4 regions of the Bradyrhizobium sp. NDS-1 genome follow, and region 1 is predicted to be linked to each of the others. Evidence: predicted binding sites of a transcription regulator. Region 1 holds the regulator's gene; each other region holds the start of a gene.

Region 1 (5,017 bases):
GCGCGCTGCTGATCACCCTGACCGTGCTTGCCCTGAACATTGGCGCGCGCATCATCGGCGCCGAGAGGACTGCAAAATGAGTGAAATGTCTGTTTCCGTGAGCGCGCCGACCGTTCATCCCGGCTCGCAGCCGCTGCCCGAGGCACCCGCCAAGGTCACCGCGCGCAACCTCAACTTCTACTACGGCGAGCACCATGCGCTGAAGAACATCAATCTGGCGCTCGGCACCAACCGCGTCACGGCCTTCATCGGCCCGTCCGGTTGCGGCAAGTCGACCCTGCTGCGCATCTTCAACCGGATGTATGATCTCTATCCGGGCCAGCGCGCTACCGGCCAGCTGATGCTCGACCAGACCAACATCCTCGACCCCAGGCTCGACCTCAATCTTCTGCGCGCCCGGGTCGGCATGGTGTTCCAGAAGCCGACGCCGTTCCCGATGACGATCTACGAGAACATCGCGTTCGGCATCCGTCTCTACGAGAAGATCTCGAAGTCCGAGATGGACGGCCGCGTCGAGAAGGCGCTGCGCGGCGGCGCGCTGTGGAACGAGGTCAAGGACAAGCTCAACGCCTCCGGCCTGTCGCTCTCCGGCGGCCAGCAGCAGCGCCTGTGCATTGCCCGCACCGTCGCGGTGCGGCCCGAAGTGATCCTGTTCGACGAGCCCTGCTCGGCGCTCGACCCGATCTCGACCGCCAAGGTCGAGGAACTGATCCAGGAACTGTCCGAGAACTACACGATCGCAATCGTCACCCACAACATGCAGCAGGCGGCGCGCGTCTCCGACAAGACCGCCTTCATGTATCTCGGCGAGCTGATCGAGTTCGACGACACCAGCAAGATCTTCACGTCGCCGACCGACCGGCGCACGCAGGATTACATCACCGGCCGGTTCGGCTGAGGAGACGGGACATGGGTACTGAACATACCGCAAAGGCTTTCGACACCGACCTCCAGGAGCTCACCCGACTGGTCGCCGAGATGGGCGGCATCGCCGAGCGCATGATCGTCGAATCCGTCGACGCGCTGATCCGCCGCGACGTCGCGCTCGGCCAGCGCGTCGTCACCATCGACACCGAACTCGACGCGCTGCAGAAGAAGATCGAGGAGCGCGCCGTGCTCACCATCGCCCGCCGTCAGCCGATGGCGGTCGATCTGCGCGAGATCGTCGGCGCCATGCGCGTTGCGACCGACCTCGAGCGCATCGGCGACCTCGCCAAGAACATGGGCAAGCGCGTCGCCGCGCTGGAGACGGATTTCCATCCGCTGAAACTGTTCCGTGGCCTGGAGCACATGACCGACCTCGTGCAGCAGCAGGTCAAGTCGGTGCTGGACGCCTACGCCGCGCACGATCTGCCGGCGGCGATGGCGGTGTGGAAGGGCGACGAGGAAGTCGACGCGATCTGCACCTCGCTGTTCCGCGAGCTCCTCACCTACATGATGGAGGATCCGCGCAACATCTCGTTCTGCATCCATCTGATGTTCTGCGCCAAGAACATCGAGCGGATCGGCGACCACGCCACCAACATCGCCGAGACCGTGTTCTACATGATCGAGGGCCAGGCGATCACCGACAAGCGGCCGAAGGGGGACATGACCAACTTCGCCACGACGATCCCGAATAGCTGAAGACCTCAAGGAGCGACGACACCATGGGCGCACGCATTATGGTGGTTGAGGACGAGGAAGCTCTCACCGAGCTTCTTCGCTACAACCTCGAAGGCGACGGCTATGACGTCGAGACGGTCATGCGCGGCGACGACGCCGACACCCGCCTCAAGGAGCACATTCCCGACCTGATCGTGCTCGACTGGATGCTGCCCGGCCTGTCAGGCATCGAGCTGTGCCGCCGCCTGCGCACCCGTCCCGAGACCAAGCAACTGCCGATCATCATGCTCACCGCGCGCGGCGAGGAGAGCGAGCGCGTACGTGGCCTTGCGACCGGCGCCGACGACTACATCGTGAAGCCGTTCTCCGTGCCGGAGCTCCTGGCGCGCGTGAAGGGCCTCCTGCGGCGCGCCAGTCCCGAGCGGCTAGCCACCGTGCTCGCCTATGGCGACATCGAGCTCGACCGCGACAAGCGCCGCGTGGCGCGCTCGGGCCGGCCGATCGATCTCGGACCGACCGAATACCGGCTGCTGGAGTTCTTCCTGGAGCATCCCGGCCGCGTGTTCTCGCGCGAGCAGCTGCTCGACAGCGTCTGGGGCCGCGACATCTACATCGACGAGCGCACCGTCGACGTCCATATCGGCCGCCTGCGCAAGCTGCTCAATCTCGGCCGCGAGCAGGACCCGATCCGCACCGTCCGCGGCGCGGGCTATGCGCTCGATGATCGCTTCGCGAAGGCGGAGCAGACGTAAGGGGTTCTGGGAAATTCTGGCGACACACTCAGTGTCGTCCCGGACAAGCGAAGCGCTGATCCGGGACCCATAACCACAGGGCGTGGTTTGGCGAAGACTCGGAGTGACCGTCTAGCGCAACATCTGCGCCCTGTGGTTATGGCTCCCCGCGTTCGCGGGGACGACACCGAGTTGGTTGAGGCGCCGTCGCGCTACGGCAGCCGTCGTTGCAGTCAGCAAATCAGCTAACTTACCGCGTGCTCGGCTTGGCCGGTGCACGACGGCGGTCCGCTGCGGGCTGATACGCCACGCGCGAGTGCTGGGCGCAATAGGGCAGGCCGGAGAGCGCCTTGCCGCCGCAGAAGAAGAAATCCGGGCTCGAGGGATCGCCGACCGGCCAGTGGCAGGTCGCCTCGTTCAGCTCCAGCAGCGACAGCCGCTGGCTCATCGGCACCACGTTGTCGTAGGTGACCGGTTCGGCCTCCACTTCGACCTCGAAGGCCTGCGCCAGCGCGGTGTTGCCGCGCGCAATGGGGCGGGTCACCCGCATCATGTGCTGCGCGGGACGCGCCTTGCGCGGCCGGGGTGCTGCCGATGAAGGGCTTTTGGCACGGCCGGACAGACCGAGCCTGTGCACTTTGCCGATCACGGCATTGCGGGTCACATTGCCGAGCTCTGCTGCGATCTGGCTGGCCGAAAGTCCGGCCTCCCAGAACTTTTTCAGCTGCTCGACGCGATCATCGGACCAGGTCAAAACCGTCATTGCACCCTTTCCCTCGCTGCCGGCCAACCATCCTGGGGCCTTGCAGCGAATGCCTAAGCCTTCAAAAACCCGTGTCGTCAGAATCCCTTAAGGCTCGCCGGGCGCGCCACTGACGCCCGAACGTTTACGCCGGTACATGAGGACTCTTGGGATCAGAACCGCTGCACGAGATGTCGTATCTGACAATCCAAACGCTACAATATGGCGTGACTCCCGCGCAAGAGTCCGCCGACTCGCTTCCACATGTTCCGTGGTGAAAACCCGCGAAATCGGCACCGCAAGACTACGGATTCAGCGTTTCCCGAGGCTTTCCCAGCGGCATTGACACCCGTCTTGCCAGGCATAAGATAGTCGCGCGTGCCGCCCTTAAAAGGCGGCACGTTTCGTTTTCCGGGCCGGTCGATGGTGCGTTGCCCAATGCGCGCGTCACACCGTCCGCAACATTCAAGTGGCCGTCATGACTAACAGCGCAGCGCCGCATTTGCTCCCCGTTTTCGCCAGGGCCGACCTCGGTTTCGAACGCGGCGAAGGCTGCTGGCTGATCGCGACCAATGGCGAGCGCTATCTCGATTTCACCTCGGGCGTCGCCGTGAATGCGCTCGGCCATTGCCACCCGCATCTAACCAAGGCGCTGCAGGAGCAGGCGACGAAGCTGTGGCACATGTCGAACCTGTTCCAGAGCCCGGACGGCGAGAAGCTCGCCGTGCGCCTGTGCAACGAGAGCTTCGCGGACTTCGTGTTCTTCTGCAATTCCGGCGCCGAAGCGCTGGAGGGCGTGATCAAGCTGGTCCGCCATCATCACTTCTCCAAGGGCCATCCCGAGCGCTACCGCATCATCACCTTCGAAGGCGCCTTCCATGGCCGCACCCTGGCGACCCTCGCAGCGACCGGCTCTGCGAAATATCTCGAAGGTTTCGGCCCGCCGATGGATGGTTTCGACCAGGTCCCGCATGGTGACCTCGACGCCGTCAAGAAGGCGATCGGGCCCGACACCGCCGGCATCCTGATCGAGCCGATCCAGGGCGAGGGCGGCGTGCGCGCCGCGACGCCGGCCTTCCTCAAGGCGCTGCGCCAGCTCTGCGACGACAAGGGCCTGCTGCTCGCCTTCGACGAGGTGCAGACCGGCATGGGCCGCACGGGAGATCTCTTCGCCTATCGCCGCACCGGCGTCACACCCGACGTGATGTCGCTGGCCAAGGCGCTCGGCGGCGGCTTCCCGATCGGCGCGGTGCTGGCGACGGCGGAAGCGGCTTCCGGCATGGGACCCGGTTCGCACGGCTCGACCTTCGGCGGCAATCCGCTGGCGATCTCGGCGGCCAACGCCGTGCTCGACGTCATGCTCGAGCCCGGCTTCTTCGACCACGTGCAGAAAATGTCGCTGCTGCTCAAGCAGAAGCTCGCCTCCGTGATCGACCGTCACCCCGATGTCGTCAGCGAAGTGCGCGGCGAGGGCCTCCTGGTCGGCATCAAGGCCGTGGTGCCGTCGGGCGATCTCGTGGCTGCCTTGCGTGGTGAAAAGCTGCTCACGGTCGGCGCGGGCGACAATGTCGTGCGCTTCCTGCCGCCTCTGATCGTCACTGAAGCCGAGATCGAGGACAGCGTCGTCAGGCTCGAGCGCGCCTGCGCTGCGATCTCGTCCAGCCAGACCAAGCGGGCGGCAAGCTGATGAGCAAGTCGCCGAAACATTTCCTCGACATCAACGAGCTCCCGCTGTCGGAGCTCAAGCGCATGCTCGCCGCATCCTCCGCCATGAAGGCGAAGCAGAAGGCGCAGCAGCCGGTCAAGCCGCTCGAAGGCAAGACGCTGGCGATGATCTTCGAGCGTCCCTCGACGCGGACGCGGGTGTCGTTCGACGTCGCCATGCGCCAGCTCGGCGGCGAGCCCATCATGCTCACCGGCGCCGAGATGCAGCTCGGGC
Region 2 (5,017 bases), 2.7 Mb from region 1:
GCCCGGCGTGTCCAAGAGGTTGAACACCAGCCCTTCGAACTCGAAGGTCATCACCGAGGTCACGACCGAGATGCCGCGCTCACGCTCGATTTTCATCCAGTCCGATCGCGTGTTGCGCCGCTCGCCCTTGGCCTTGACCTGGCCGGCGAGATTGATGGCGCCGCCGAACAGCAGCAGCTTTTCGGTCAGCGTGGTCTTGCCGGCGTCGGGATGGGAGATGATCGCAAAGGTCCGCCGCCGCGCCACTTCAGCGGCAAGCGGGGAACGGGCCGGCGATTCGGCTGAGGTGGCGATGTCGGACATGGCGGGAGCGTGTGGCAGGGAAAACGGGCCTGATCAAGCCTCATTTGGTGATTGCGGAGCCCCTCGGCCAGCCCCATATGGCCCTCCGGGAGGGACGGCCCTCCTGCTCATCAGCCTGTAGCCGCGGGGACGACCCTGCCTTGAACGGAGGGTCGTCATGGCCTGGAGCATCCTGTTCGTTGCCGGTCTTCTCGAGATCACCTGGGCGATCGGCCTGAAATATACCGAGGGCTTTACCAGGCTTGTTCCGTCCCTCGTCACGCTCGTGGCCATGGCCGGCAGCGTCATCCTGCTCGGCTTCGCTCTCAAGTCGCTGCCCGTCGGAACCGCCTATGCGGTCTGGACCGGCATCGGGGCCGTCGGCACCGCGACGCTGGGCATCTTCCTGTTCGGCGAGCCCGCCACCGCCCTCCGCCTTGCCAGCATTGGGCTGATCGTCGCCGGGATTATCGGGCTGAAGCTCGTTACCTGAAGAAGATCTGGACCGCCCACCAGGTCAGCGCTGCAACGATCGCGGAGGCCGGGATCGTGATCACCCAGGCATAGACGATCGAGCTCGCGACGTTCCAGCGCACCGCCGAAACGCGGCGGGCGGCGCCGACGCCGACGATGGCGCCGGTGATGGTGTGAGTGGTCGAGACGGGAACGCCGAGGAAGGTAGCCATGAAGAGGGTCACGGCGCCCCCCGTCTCGGCGCAGAAGCCCTGCATTGGCGTCAATTTGGTGATGCGCAGGCCCATGGTGCGGACGATGCGCCAGCCGCCCATCAGCGTCCCCAGCGCCATCGCCGCCTGGCAGGACAGCACCACCCAGAACGGCACGGAGAATTCGCTGCCGAGATGGCCCTGCGAATAGAGCAGCACCGCGATGATGCCCATGGTCTTCTGCGCGTCGTTGCCGCCATGGCCGAGCGAATAGAGCGAGGCGGAGGCGAATTGCAGAATACGGAAGGCGCGATCGACCGCGAATGGCGTCGAGCGCACCGATGCCCAGGACACGATCGCAACCAGCATCATCGCGAGCAAGAAGCCGACCAGCGGCGACAGCACGATCGCAAGCACCGTCTTCGTCAAGCCACTCCACACCGCGGCCGAAATCCCGGCCTTAGCCATGCCGCCGCCGACCAGTCCGCCGATCAACGCGTGCGATGACGAAGACGGGATGCCGAGCGCCCAGGTCACGAGGTTCCAGACGATGGCGCCGACGAGCGCCGCGAAGATCACCTGAGCATCGACGATCGCGGGATCAATGATTCCGGTGCCGATGGTCTGGGCGACGTGCAGCCCGAACACCATGAAGGCGATGAAATTGAAGAACGCGGCCCAGAATACCGCGAATTGCGGCCGCAGCACGCGGGTCGAGACGATGGTCGCGATCGAATTGGCGGCGTCATGCAGGCCGTTCAGGAAGTCGAACAGCAGCGCGACGGCGATCAAGCCGACCAGGATGGGAAGAGCCAACGCAGCATCCACGGCGCGGCCCCTGCCCTAAGCTTTGCGCATGATGTCCGCGCAAACGCGTTCAGCGTTTGTCGCGACGGAAAACCGCTGCACACTTTTACCGATCATGTGCTAAACCTGCTCGATGACGATGCTGTTGATCTCGTTCGCGACGTCGTCGAAGCGATCGGCCACCTTCTCGAGGTGGTCGTAGATCTCGGCGCCGACGATGAAGTCCATCGCGTTGCCATCGCGATGCTTGAGAAACAGCTCCTTCAGCCCGATGTCGTGGAGATCATCGACGCGGCCCTCCAGCTTGCCCAGCTCTTCCGTGATGGCGGTCAGCATGGCGACGTTCGGGCCGATCGATTGCATGAGCGGCAGCGCACGGCCGACCAGATTGGCGCATTCGATCAGGAGTCCGCCGATCTCGCGCATCGGCGGCTCGAAGCTGCGGACCTCGAACAGCATCACGGCCTTGGCGGTCTGCTGCATCTGGTCGATGGCGTCGTCCAACGACGTTATCAGGTTCTTGATGTCGCCGCGGTCGAACGGGGTGATGAAGGTGCGCCGCACCGCCGTCAGCACCTCGCGGGTGATGTTGTCGGCGTCGTTCTCGAACTGGTTGACGCGCTGGCAATAGACCGGCGTCTCCTCGCCCCCGTTGAGCATGCCCTGGAGCGCGATCGAGCCCTGGATCACCGTCTGGGCATGGCGGTCGAACAGGTCGAAGAACCGTTCTTCCTTGGGCAGGAAAGCGCGAAACCATCGCATCATGGGGATAGGCTACCGGTTGGAAATGGCCCGGCCCGAGGGCCGTCATGAAGCTGTCATAAACCATTTCCGATCCGCGCGCGTGTCATCTCACGCCCGCGGAGCCGGATCATCCACCGCTTTCAAGCAGCAATTAAATCGAAGTCAAATCAGCTATTTAGAGCGATCGCCGGAAGTAATGGGCGATTTCGCCGATAACGCCGCGGCGGAAGGTGAGCACGCAGATCACGAAGATCGAGCCCTGGATCACCGTCACCCACTGGCCGAAGCCCGCCAGGTACTGCTGCATCGCGATGATCACGAAGGCCCCGACCACCGGTCCGAAGACGGTCCCGAGGCCACCGACCAGCGTCATCAGCACGACTTCGCCAGACATCGACCAGTGGACGTCGGTGAGCGATGCGTTTTGCGCCACGAACACCTTCAGCGCACCGGCAAATCCGGCCAGCGTGCCCGACAGGACGAAGGCCAGGAACTTGTACTGGTCGGTCCGGTAGCCCAGCGAGATCGCGCGCGGCTCGTTCTCGCGGATCGCTTTCAGGACCTCGCCGAACGGCGAGTTGATGATGCGGAAGATCAAGAGAAAGCCGGCGAGGAAGCCGACCAGCACGACGTAATACAGCACCGTCGGCTTGGAGAGATCGAGCACGCCGAACATGCGCCCCTGCGGGATGCCCTGGATGCCGTCCTCGCCGTGGGTGAACGGGGCCTGGAGATAGATGAAGTACAGGAGCTGGGACAGCGCCAGCGTGATCATCGAGAAATAGATGCCCTGGCGGCGGATCGAGATGTAGCCGGTGATGATCGAGAGCACGAAAGCCGCGGCGATGCCGACGAGGATGCCGAGCTCGGGTGGAAGGGCCCACACTTTCAGTGCATGCGCGCTGCAATAGCCCGCCGTTCCCAAGAACATCGCGTGGCCGAACGACAGCAATCCGCCATAGCCGACCAACAGGTTGAAGGCGCAGGCGAGCAGCGCGAAGCACAGCGCCTGCATCACGAAGAACGGGTAGACTCCCGTGAACGGCACAGCCGCCAGCAGGAGCGCCATCACCACGAAAACGATCATCTCGTCCCGCATTGCACGCGGGGTTGCCGGCAGCGTGTCGTCCGTCAGGGTTGTCATATCAGGCCGCCCTTCCCGTCAATCCCGTTGGCTTCACCAAGAGCACCAGCACCATCAGCACGAACACCACGGTGTTGGACGCCTCGGGGTAGAAATATTTGGTCAGCCCCTCGATCACGCCGAGCGCAAAGCCGGTGATGATCGAGCCCATGATCGATCCCATGCCGCCGATCACCACCACCGCGAACACGACGATGATGAGGTCGGCGCCCATCAGCGGCCGCACCTGATTGATCGGCGCCGAGAGCACGCCGGCAAGCGCGGCAAGGCCGACGCCGAGACCGTAGGTCAGCGTGATCATGCGTGGAACGTTGATGCCGAAGGCGCGCACAAGCGTCGGATTCTCAGTGGCGGCGCGCAGGTAAGCGCCGAGCTGCGTCTTCTCGATCAGGAACCAGGTCGCAAGGCAAACCACCAGCGAGAACACGACGACCCAGCCGCGATAGATCGGCAGGAACATGAAGCCGAGGTTCATGCCGCCCTTGAGCTGGTCCGGAATGGCATAAGGCAGGCCCGAGGAGCCGAAATAGTTCTGGAACACACCCTGTACGATCAGCGCGATGCCGAAGGTCAGGAGCAGGCCGTAGAGGTGATCGAGCCCGGTCAGCCATTGCAGCATGGTCCGTTCCAGGATCATGCCGAAGATGCCGACGATGATCGGCGCCAGCAGCAACGCCCACCAATAGTTGATGCCGCCGAGGTTCAACAGGAAATAGGCGACGAAGGCGCCCATCATGTAGAGCGCGCCGTGGGCGAAATTGATGATGTTGAGCATGCCGAAGATCACGGCAAGCCCGAGACTGAGCAACGCATAGAACGAGCCGTTGATCAATCCTACCAGTAACTGTGCGTAGAGAGCCTGCATCGGGATTAGCTTCCGCCACCAAAATGAAAGCCCGCCGGCGGCACGACCGCGCGGCGGGCCACGAGAGTTACTTCTTCACCAGCGGACAGGCGCTCTCGGAGAGCGGCCGGAATGCCTGGTCCGCAGCAACGGTGCCCACCAGCTTGTAATAGTCCCACGGCCCCTTCGACTCCGAGGGCTTCTTGACCTCGAACAGATAGGCCGGGTGAATCTTGCGGCCATCGACCCGGATACTGCCCTGACCGAACAGCGGATCGTCGGTCGGCATCGACTTCATCTTCTCGACCGCCTTGACGCCGTCATGCGGATTGCTGCCCATCGCCTCCAGCGCCTTGAAGTAATGGATCAGTCCCGAATAGACACCGGCCTGCACCATCGAAGGCATCGCCTTGTTCTTCATGCGCTCGGAAAAGCGCTTGGCGAAGGCGCGCGTTCCGTCGTTGAGATCCCAATAGAAGGTCTCGGTGAAATTGAGCCCTTGCGCCACGTTGAGGCCGAGCGAATGAACGT
Region 3 (5,017 bases), 670 kb from region 1:
CGTCAGGCTCGCGTCAGGATTGCCGCGGAGGGCGACATTCAGCCGCGCGTGGAAGGTTGCAGCGAATGTGTTAGTTTCCCACATATCGAGTGGGTTCGGAGCCCCGATTGTTAGCCAGAATTTAGTCGGTTTGCATCGGTATCCGAGATAGAATTTGACGAACCGGCGGCGTGGCGACCCTCATGCCGGACGGACCAACCAACGGGAATTCGACCATGTCGGACCTAGACCGTAACTACGCTTCTCCTTTCGGCAGGGCCGCCGGGCGTGTTGACGCCGCGACGGTCGATGCCGGCCTGCGCGCCTATATGCTGCGCATCTACAACTACATGAGCATTGGCCTGGCCATCACCGGCCTGGCCGCGCTCGGCGTCTACATGGCCGCCGTGACCGACGTTCCGACGGCGGACGCGGTTCGCGTCGGCAAGCTGTTCCTGACGCCGTTCGGCTATGCGATGTTCGTGAGCCCCCTCAAGTGGCTGTTCATGCTGGCGCCGCTCGCGATGGTGTTCGTGATCTCGGCGGGCATCAACCGTCTCGCGCCTTCGACCGCCCAGATCCTGTTCTGGGTGTTCGCGGCACTGATGGGTATCTCGCTGTCGTCGATCTTCCTGGTGTTCACGCACACCTCGATCGTGCGGGTGTTCTTCATCACCGCGGCGACCTTCGGTGCGCTCAGCCTCTACGGGTACACCACCAAGCGTGACCTGACCGCCATGGGCTCGTTCCTGTTCATGGGCCTGATCGGCATCGTCATCGCCAGCCTGGTGAACCTGTTCCTGGCGAGCTCGATGCTGCAGTTCATCGTGTCGGTGGTCGGCGTGCTGGTGTTCTCGGGCCTCACCGCCTGGGATACGCAGCGGCTGAAGAACGACTACATCTACGGCTATTCCTCGGCCGGCGGTGAGGTCGCGGAGCGTGCAGCCATCACCGGCGCGCTGTCGCTGTACCTGAACTTCATCAACCTGTTCACGCTGCTGCTGCAGCTCCTCGGCCAGCGCGAGTAAGCGACGGATCAGAGTGAACGACATGAACCCCGGCCGAGAGGCCGGGGTTTTTGTTTGGGGTACGGTTGCCTCAGACACCGTCATTGCGAGCGCAGCGAAGCAATCCGGGAGTGCCTCCGCGGAGACAGCCTGGATTGCTTCGTCGCGAGAGCTCCTCGCAATGACGGGGTATGGGGTTGCGCCGAGGCCCCTTCCGGCCGCCGCGGGAAGGCTCTAATCTCGCCTCCATGTCCGCACCTGAAATCAGGCCCACGACCGAGGCCGACCTTCCCGCCATCACCGCCATCTACCAGCAGGCCGTCCGCGAGGGCACCGCGACGTTCGAGCTGGAGCCGCCCGACCTCGCAGAGATGACGCGCCGCTATCGCGTGCTGATCGAGGGCGGCTATCCCTATTTCGTCGCCATGCTGGAAGGACGCGTTGCCGGCTATGCCTATGCCGGTGCCTACCGTCCGCGCCCGGCCTATCGCTTCACGGTCGAGAACTCGATCTATCTCGATCCCTCCTTCCATCGCCGCGGTGTCGGCTCAAAGCTGCTGGAGCGGCTGATCACGGAATGCGAGGCGCGCGGCTTCCGCCAGATGATCGCGGTGATCGGCGATTCCGCCAATGCCGGCTCGATCGGCGTGCACACCAAAGGCGGCTTCAAGATGATCGGCACGCATCCCAATGTCGGGTTGAAATTCGGCCGCTGGCTGGACACGGTGATGATGCAGCGCGACCTCGGCGAGGGCGCAAGCACGGTGCCGAAATAGCTGCGCTCTCGTAGGGTGGGCAAAGCGTAGGCGTGCCCACCATCGCTGCGATAGAGAAAGGACGTGGGCACGGCGCGTCGCGCCTTTGCCCACCTACGTCGCCACTCGAGACGTCACACCACCGCCAGCTTGCGATCGATCACCAGCAGCACGCGTTCCAACTCGTGACCGCGGCGCAGGATCAGGCCGGTCGCCGAGATCACGCTGTACATGCCCTGCTTGCGCGCCAGCCGCGGATCCTTCTCGATGCGGTAGATCGGCACTTCCGAGGCACGGCGATAGACCGAGAACACGGCACGGTCCCTGAGGAAGTCGATGGCATAGTCGCGCCATTCGCCGTCGGCGACCATGCGGCCGTAGAGATTGAGAATGCGGTGCAGCTCGAGCCGGTTGAACGTCACTCGGTTCAGTTGCGTCGTCGCAGCGGCGGGACGCGCCGCCGCCCGCTGCTCGCTCGGATCAGCATCCTCCGACAGACTCATGGGAAGCGCGCCTCCTCGTCGCACGGCATGATCGCGTCCGCGAAAACCGTCCCCGGAGCCGCGGATCATGACGGTGATATGATTGCGCCAACCGTTCCCCGCCGCAAGACCTGTTGATGGAACTCGCCTGCTCAACTTGTCGGAATCGGGCACACGCAGGAGTGGAACTTCCTCGCGGCAAACCGTCACGGGATCGTTAGCAGGAATCATACTCTCGCCGCTTTTCCGCCCAGCGACTGCCGCCCTGCATTGCGAAAAGACTGAGGTGCGTTGACCCGGTCCTTTCGGTTCCGGATTCCTCAGCCCCCAGCCCCCCGGGGTCGAACAGGATCGGGTCTGTACGCGCAACAAGGAGGGCCAACGCAAGTTGGTCCTTTTTTGTTTGTGTCGGATGTTCCTGCCAACGCACCTTTTCTCCGGGAAGCCCGAAGACTGTCTCCCCTCATCCTGAGGGCCGCGCTTTTCGCGCGGCGTCCCGAAGGATGGAAGGCCCGGTTGCATCTGCGGGGCCTTGCATGGTTCGAGACGCGCGCAAGGGCGCACTCCTCACCATGAGGGTCGAGAGCAGAATGCGCTGATCAGAAAATCAGTGCAGCGACGTGTACGCCGCGCCCAGCATCGGGCCGGGCCTGTCCCGAGTGCCGTCCTGGATATAGACCACCGCGCCATCGACGCCGTCGCGCGTGAGGTTCTCGATCGGTACCGTCCAGCTTTCCGAACGCCCGGTCCAGTCACCGACCTTGAGCACGTTGCGCACCACATTATGATAGGTGACCTGCTGCCCGCGATTCTCGCCGCGGGTGATCGCGATCGGCACCGACTTGGCGATGGAGCAGATCCAGACCTCGCCCTGCGAGACTGCCGGCTCCTTGCTCGCGGCCACCGACACGTTGATCTGCTTGCCGGCGAGCGACATCGTCACCGGCACGCTCATCACGCCCTTACCCGGGTCGGACTTGCGGATCGCGTTCTCGATGCCCGCACGATCGCTGCCGACGACATGGGTGGAGCCGTTGACCACGACCTGCGGCGTGTAGACCTCGCGGTCACCGCGCACGCGCGAATACGCACGCTGGCGTGCAGAGAAGCGCGAATCCGCCAGCGTGTCCTTCCAACCGAGATAGTCCCAATAATCGATCGGCATGCTCAGCGCGATGATCGACGGGTCTTTGGACAGATCACCGATGATCTGGTCGGCGGGCGGACATGAGGAGCAGCCCTGTGAGGTAAACAATTCGACAACGGCGCGGGGATCAGCCTGTGCAGGACGGATGACGGCGACGATCGCACAGATGCCGATAGCTCCCGACCAGAGGGCACCGGACCAACGTGAAACCAGATGAGAAGCCGTCATTGTTGTCATGTCGAACGCCGCACACCATTGCTCGTGGAAAGGGAGATCTTATCGCCGGATGGTCACCGTAGTCTTACGGGGCGCGGTACACTCGACCGTCCAGGCCAACCGCCAAAGGGAGGTTTTCCGCCGGGCGGGCCCATCTGGAGCATGCCGCAAACGCACGAAGGCGGCCTTGTGATAGGCCGCCTTCATCTAACCTTCTACTCACTTCGCAGTGAGCCATGGTTCACAAATCCGCGCTTACGCCGCGAGTTTGCGCAGCACATAGTGCAGGATGCCGCCGTTGCGGTAGTAGTCGAGCTCGTCCAGCGTATCGATGCGGCAGAGCAGCGAAACGCGCTGCAATGAACCGTCGCCGGAGACGATCTCCGCGGTCAGCTTCTGGCGCGGCTTGAGGTCGCCGACTAGGCCGCGCAGCGTGACCTTCTCGTCGCCCTTCAGACCGAGCGACGACCACGAGGTGCCTTCCTCGAAGGTCAGCGGCAACACGCCCATACCGACCAGGTTGGAGCGATGGATGCGCTCGAAGCTCTGGCAGATCACGGCGCGCACGCCGAGCAGACGCGTGCCCTTGGCAGCCCAGTCGCGCGAGGAGCCGTTGCCGTATTCGGCACCGGCGAACACCACCAGTGGCACCTGCTCCTGCTGGTACTTCATCGCGGCGTCGTAGATCGACATCTGCTCGCCGTCGGGCCAGTGCTTGGTGAGACCGCCTTCCGGAATGTTGCCGTCGGCGCCCTTCAGCATGAAGTTCTTGATGCGGATGTTGGCGAAGGTGCCGCGCATCATCACTTCGTGATTGCCGCGACGCGTGCCGTACTGGTTGAAGTCGGCGGGACGCACCTGATGCTCGCTGAGATATTTGCCCGCGGGCGAGGTGAGCTTGATCGAGCCTGCCGGCGAGATGTGGTCGGTCGTGATCTTGTCACCGAACATGGCGAGGATGCGCGCCTCGACGATATCGGTGACCGGCTCCGGCTCCTTCTTCATGCCGTCGAAATAGGGCGGGTTCTGCACGTAGGTCGAAGACATGTTCCAGCGATAGGTCTCGCTCTCGACGGTCTTGATCTTGCGCCAGTTGGTGTCGCCCTTGAACACGTCGGCATACTTCTTCTTGAAGATCGACGCGGTCACGAACTTCTTCATGAAGGCGTTGATCTCCTTGGTCGTCGGCCAGATGTCCTTCAGGTACACCGGCTTGCCGTCCTTGCCCTCGCCGAGCGGCTCGACCGCGAGGTTCTTGGTGACGCTGCCCGCGAGCGCGTGGGCGACGACCAGCGGCGGCGAGGCCAGATAGTTCGCCTGCACGTCAGGCGAGACGCGGCCTTCGAAGTTGCGGTTGCCCGAAAGCACGGCGGCGGCGACGATGCCGTTGTCGTTGATCGACTTCGAGATCTCCTCGGGCAGCGGACCGGA
Region 4 (5,017 bases), 2.8 Mb from region 1:
GCCTGCGCCTCGAAGCCGAGGCCGGATTGCTCCACGATCTTGCGCACCAGCGAGAAGCCGTTGGAATGCACGCCCGACGAAGCGAGACCAATCACGGCATCGCCTGCGGCGATGTCCTTGCGCGGCAACAGCGTACCCCGCTCCGCGGCACCGACGGCAAAGCCGCCGAGATCGTAATCGCCATCCTTGTACAGGCCCGGCATCTCGGCGGTCTCGCCGCCGATCAGGGCGCAGCCGGATTCGCGGCAGCCCTCCGCGACGCCCGCGACGATCGCGGCCGTGGCCTCGGGGTCGAGCTTGCCGCAGGCGAAATAGTCGAGAAAGAACAGCGGCTCGGCGCCCTGCACCACGAGGTCGTTGACGCTCATGGCGACGAGGTCGATGCCGATCCCGCCGTGCAGCCCGGTCTCGATCGCGATCTTGACCTTGGTGCCGACGCCATCGGTCGCGGCGACCAGGACGGGATCCTTGAAACCGGCCGCCTTGAGGTCGAACAGGCCGCCGAATCCGCCGATCTCGGCGTCGGCGCCGGGCCGTGCGGTGGCGCGCACCATCGGCTTGATCAGGTCGACCAGGCGGTTGCCCGCATCGATATCGACGCCTGAATCGGCGTAAGTGAGGCCGTTATTGCGGTCGGTCATGCCCGATTTCCAGTGGGTTTGCGGCTGGTTACGTCGAATTCCGGGGACGCGCAATGGCTCGCATGGCGCCCCGCCGTATACTATGTAGAGATATCAACCGGTTCAGCCTCCCGAGAGGCCGGATTCGAGGTCAGACCGGGTGTCGGGAAGCGCTTTCGTGAGTATTCCAAATATCATTACCCTGGGCCGCATCATGCTGGTCCCGATCATCGTCTGGGCCATCGTGTCGAGCCAAATGGAGGTGGCGTTTGCCGTCTTCCTGATCGCCGGTATCAGCGATGCCGTCGACGGTTTCCTGGCCAAGCGCTTCAACATGACGAGCGAGCTCGGCGCCCTGCTCGATCCGCTCGCGGACAAGGCGCTGCTGGTCTCGATCTACATGGCGCTGGGAATCTGGGGTGCGATTCCGCGCTGGATCGTGATCCTGGTGGTGTCGCGCGACATCATGATCGTCGCCGCCGTGATCGTATCCTGGCTGTTCGACCGGCCCGTCGAGATGAAGCCGTCGAAGGTGTCCAAGCTCAACACCGTGGTACAAGTGGCGTTCGCCGCCCTGGTGCTGGCGGCGCTTGCCTTCGGCTTCAAGCCGGCTCCTTATGATATCATCCTGATGGGTCTCGTCACGGTCTTCACGCTCTCCTCGGTGTCGCTCTATCTGGTCGAGTGGCTGCGGCACATGAGTACGATCGAGGCCAAGTAGCACGATCGAAGCCAAATGAGAGGGGATGCGGCCCCGCAAAAGGCCAACTCCCGCTCGATGAAGGCGAATCCTTTCCAACAAGCCGGCGCGCCGGCATGGAGCAAAGCAAGCGTGCCAGGCCGCGTCCATCCCCGACAATTGGCGTTTTCGCTTCCGCACGCGGAGAGCCTCAGCCGGGACAATTTCCTTGAAGGCCCCGCCAACGCGGCCGGTCTCGGCCTGATCGAGAGCTGGCCGGAATGGCCGAACCGGATCATGTGGCTGGCCGGTCCGGAAGGAAGCGGCAAGAGCCATCTCGCCGCGATCTGGGCCGAGGTATCAGGTGCCCGCTCGACCGCGGCCAGCGCACTGACCGCCACGGGCGTTCCGGGCGCGCTCGCCACCGGCGCGCTGGTCGTCGAGGACCTCAGGGCCGGGGAATTCGACGAACGCGCCCTCTTCCACCTGATGAACCTTGCCCGCGAGGACGGCGTCTACGTTCTCTTCACCGGACGCGAGGGGCCGGCCTCGCTGGAGATCGAGCTTCGCGACCTGCGCTCGCGCCTGCGCGCCGTGCCCGTGGTCGCGTTGCTGCCGCCCGACGACCAGCTCTTCCGCGGCCTGATCGTCAAATTCTGTGCCGACCGCCAGCTCGCCGTGGACGAGAGCGTGGTCGGCTACCTGGCCACCCGCCTGGAGCGGTCTTCAGCCGCCGCCCGCCAGGCCGTGGAACTGCTCGACGGTGAAGCCCTGCGGCTCGGCCGCCCCGTTACAAGGGCGCTGGCCGCCGAACTCTTGCGGGACGCCTGATCGGTTGCGGGCTCCAGAGCGGCTTGACGCCGCGAAGCGGCGGAACATCAATGTCATCGAAACGTCATCGCGCTAACACATGCTTCCGCCGGTTTTGCGCGTAAGTCGCAAATTGGGGCGAACTGGATGGACCGACTTCTGATGGACTCTGCGCAAGCTATTGAAGTTAAAGAGAAAGAGCCTGAGGCCGAGGGCTTGCCGGCGATCGCCTCCAGCCCCGAGCGATTCATCAACCGCGAGCTCTCCTGGCTGCATTTCAACCGCCGCGTCCTGGAGGAATCGGTCAATCCCAGCCACCCGATGCTCGAGCGGGTGCGATTCCTGTCGATTTCAGCGAATAACCTCGACGAATTCTTCATGGTCCGGGTCGCCGGCATCAAGGCCCAGGTGCGCGAGGGCATTGCCGAGCGCAGCCCCGACGGCTTGACGCCATCCGAGCAGCTCGCGCTGATCAACCGCACCGTCTCCGAACTCGCCTCCGACCAGCAGGCGATCTGGCGCGACCTGCGCAGCACGCTGGCCGATGTCGGCATCGTGCTGGTCGAGGGCAAGGAAGTCACCAAGGCGGAGCGGACCTGGATCGAGGACTACTTCCTCAGCAACGTGTTCCCGCTGCTGACGCCGCTGGCGATCGATCCGGCCCACCCCTTCCCGTTCATCCCGAGCCTCGGCTTCACCATCGCGCTCCAGCTCACGCGCGCCGCCGACGGCAAGCAGATGAACGCGCTGATCCGCATGCCCGGCAAGATCGACCGCTTCATCCGCCTGCCGGCTGACGGCAAGGCCGTCCGGCTGATCTCGCTGGAGCAGGCGACCGCGCTCTTCATCAACCGCCTTTTTCCCGGCTACAACCTGCACGGCCAGGGCGCCTTCCGCATCATCCGCGACTCCGAGCTCGAAATCGAGGAAGAGGCGGAAGACCTCGTCCGCCTGTTCGAGACCGCGCTGAAGCGCCGCCGTCGCGGATCGGTGATCCGGCTCGAGATCGACGCCAAAATGCCGGAGGAGCTGCGCAGCTTCGTGCAACACGCGCTCTCGGCCGCCGACGACGAGGTGTTCCTGGTCGACGGCGTGCTCGCCATGAACGAGCTCTCGCAGCTCACCCGCCTCGACCGGCCAGATCTCGAATTCACGCCCTACGTGCCGCGCCACCCCGAGCGCGTGCGCGAGCACGGCGGCGACATCTTTGCCGCGATCCGGCAGAAGGACCTCGTCGTCCATCACCCCTACGAATCCTTCGACGTGGTGGTGCAGTTCCTGCAGCAGGCCACGCGCGATCCCGATGTCGTCGCGATCAAGCAGACGCTCTACCGCACCTCCAACAACTCCCCGATCGTACGCGCGCTGGCGGAAGCCGCCGAGGCCGGCAAATCCGTCACGGCCTTGATCGAATTGAAGGCGCGCTTCGACGAGGAAGCCAACATCCGCTGGGCACGCGACCTCGAACGCGCCGGCGTGCAGGTCGTCTATGGCTTCCTCGAGCTGAAGACGCACGCAAAGCTCTCGATGGTGGTGCGCCGCGAGGGCGGCAGCCTCACGACTTACGTCCATACCGGCACCGGCAACTATCACCCGGTCACCGCACGCATCTACACCGACCTCTCCTACTTCACCTCCGACCCGACCATCGGCCGCGATGCCGCGCGCGTGTTCAATTTCATCACCGGCTATGCCGCACCGAGCGATCTGGAAAAGATGGCGGTGTCGCCGTTGACCTTGCGCAAGCGCATCATCGAGCACATCCAGGGCGAGACCGCGCATGCGCGGCACGGCCGACACGGCGCGGTCTGGATGAAGATGAATGCGCTGGTCGACCCCGATATCATCGACGCGCTCTACGAGGCCTCCCAGGCCGGCGTGCAGGTCGAGCTCGTGGTGCGCGGCATCTGTTGCCTGCGCCCCGGCATTCCCGGCCTGTCGGAGAACATCCGCGTCAAGTCGATCATCGGACGCTTCCTGGAACACGGCCGAATCTACTGCTTCGGCATGGGCCAGGGCCTGCCGAGCGCCAAAGCGGCTGTGTATATCTCGTCCGCCGACATGATGCCGCGCAACCTCGACCGCCGTGTCGAGGTGCTGTGTCCGCTGCAAAATCCGACGGTGCATCAGCAGGTTCTCGAACAGATCATGGTCGCCAACCTGAAGGACAATGAGCAGAGCTGGCAATTGTTGCCGGACGGGTCCTCAACGCGTATGAAGACCGCGAAGGGCGAGGAGCCCTTCAATGTCCACAACTACTTCATGACAAATCCGAGTCTGTCTGGCCGTGGAAAGTCGCTCAAGGAATCCTCGCCGCGTCGTCTCACGCGCCGGAACGAACGCCATCCATCCTGATCGGGGATTTCCGACGTGAAGAGGCCGCGCAAGCGCGGCTCGAGCGTCGCTGTCATCGACATCGGTTCCAACTCGGTCCGTCTCGTCGTCTACGAGGGGCTGACGCGCAGCCTCATTCCGATCTTCAACGAGAAGACGCTGTGCGGCCTCGGGCGCGAGGTGCAGAGCACCGGCCTGCTCGCCCCCGACGCCGTCGACAAGGCGCTGACTTCGCTGAAGCGATTCCGCGCATTGTGCCGCGTGATGCAGGTCGGACGCGTGTTCGCGATTGCCACCGCCGCCTGCCGCGACGCTTCCAACGGCCCCGATTTCATCGCCAAGGCCGAGCGCATCTGCGCCGTGAAGATCGAAATCCTGTCCGGTCCGCGCGAGGCGCGGCTGTCGGCGCTCGGCGTGATCTCGGGCATCCACCATCCCGACGGCATCGTCGGCGACCTCGGCGGCGGGTCGCTCGAATTGATCGACGTGCGCAAGAACAGCGTGCGCAGCGGCGTGACGCTGCCGCTCGGCGGGCTTGCGCTGCAGGATCTCGCGCACAAATCACTCAAGCGCG

What was found. The regulator PhoB, encoded in region 1, activates phosphate uptake and scavenging genes when phosphate is short. The targets are predictions, from matches to a motif close to TGTCATNNANCTGTCAT.
Region 2: the regulator PhoB is predicted to act here: its motif matches at 2,560-2,576, upstream of RX330_RS22260 (DUF47 domain-containing protein).
Region 3: the regulator PhoB is predicted to act here: its motif matches at 2,312-2,328, upstream of RX330_RS01855 (DUF2794 domain-containing protein).
Region 4: the regulator PhoB is predicted to act here: its motif matches at 2,182-2,198, upstream of RX330_RS21800 (RNA degradosome polyphosphate kinase).

The regions. Positions count from the first base shown of each region.
Region 1 is NZ_CP136628.1:7,362,260-7,367,276, reverse strand. It holds gene pstA (phosphate ABC transporter permease PstA) at 1-80, shown strand, start outside; gene pstB (phosphate ABC transporter ATP-binding protein PstB) at 77-898, shown strand; gene phoU (phosphate signaling complex protein PhoU) at 910-1,626, shown strand; gene phoB (phosphate regulon transcriptional regulator PhoB) at 1,650-2,357, shown strand; gene RX330_RS34455 (GcrA family cell cycle regulator) at 2,587-3,099, opposite strand; gene RX330_RS34450 (aspartate aminotransferase family protein) at 3,557-4,765, shown strand; gene argF (ornithine carbamoyltransferase) at 4,765-5,017, shown strand, end outside.
Region 2 is NZ_CP136628.1:4,691,302-4,696,318, forward strand. It holds gene RX330_RS22245 (peptide chain release factor 3) at 1-303, opposite strand, end outside; gene sugE (quaternary ammonium compound efflux SMR transporter SugE) at 461-775, shown strand; gene RX330_RS22255 (inorganic phosphate transporter) at 768-1,775, opposite strand; gene RX330_RS22260 (DUF47 domain-containing protein) at 1,875-2,519, opposite strand; gene RX330_RS22265 (branched-chain amino acid ABC transporter permease) at 2,674-3,642, opposite strand; gene RX330_RS22270 (branched-chain amino acid ABC transporter permease) at 3,644-4,507, opposite strand; gene RX330_RS22275 (ABC transporter substrate-binding protein) at 4,575-5,017, opposite strand, start outside.
Region 3 is NZ_CP136628.1:382,477-387,493, reverse strand. It holds gene RX330_RS01865 (Bax inhibitor-1/YccA family protein) at 216-1,007, shown strand; gene RX330_RS01860 (GNAT family N-acetyltransferase) at 1,235-1,762, shown strand; gene RX330_RS01855 (DUF2794 domain-containing protein) at 1,876-2,244, opposite strand; gene RX330_RS01850 (DUF1223 domain-containing protein) at 2,831-3,607, opposite strand; gene acnA (aconitate hydratase AcnA) at 3,842-5,017, opposite strand, start outside.
Region 4 is NZ_CP136628.1:4,598,163-4,603,179, forward strand. It holds gene purM (phosphoribosylformylglycinamidine cyclo-ligase) at 1-641, opposite strand, end outside; gene RX330_RS21790 (CDP-alcohol phosphatidyltransferase family protein) at 799-1,341, shown strand; gene RX330_RS21795 (DnaA ATPase domain-containing protein) at 1,453-2,130, shown strand; gene RX330_RS21800 (RNA degradosome polyphosphate kinase) at 2,272-4,464, shown strand; gene ppx (exopolyphosphatase) at 4,480-5,017, shown strand, end outside.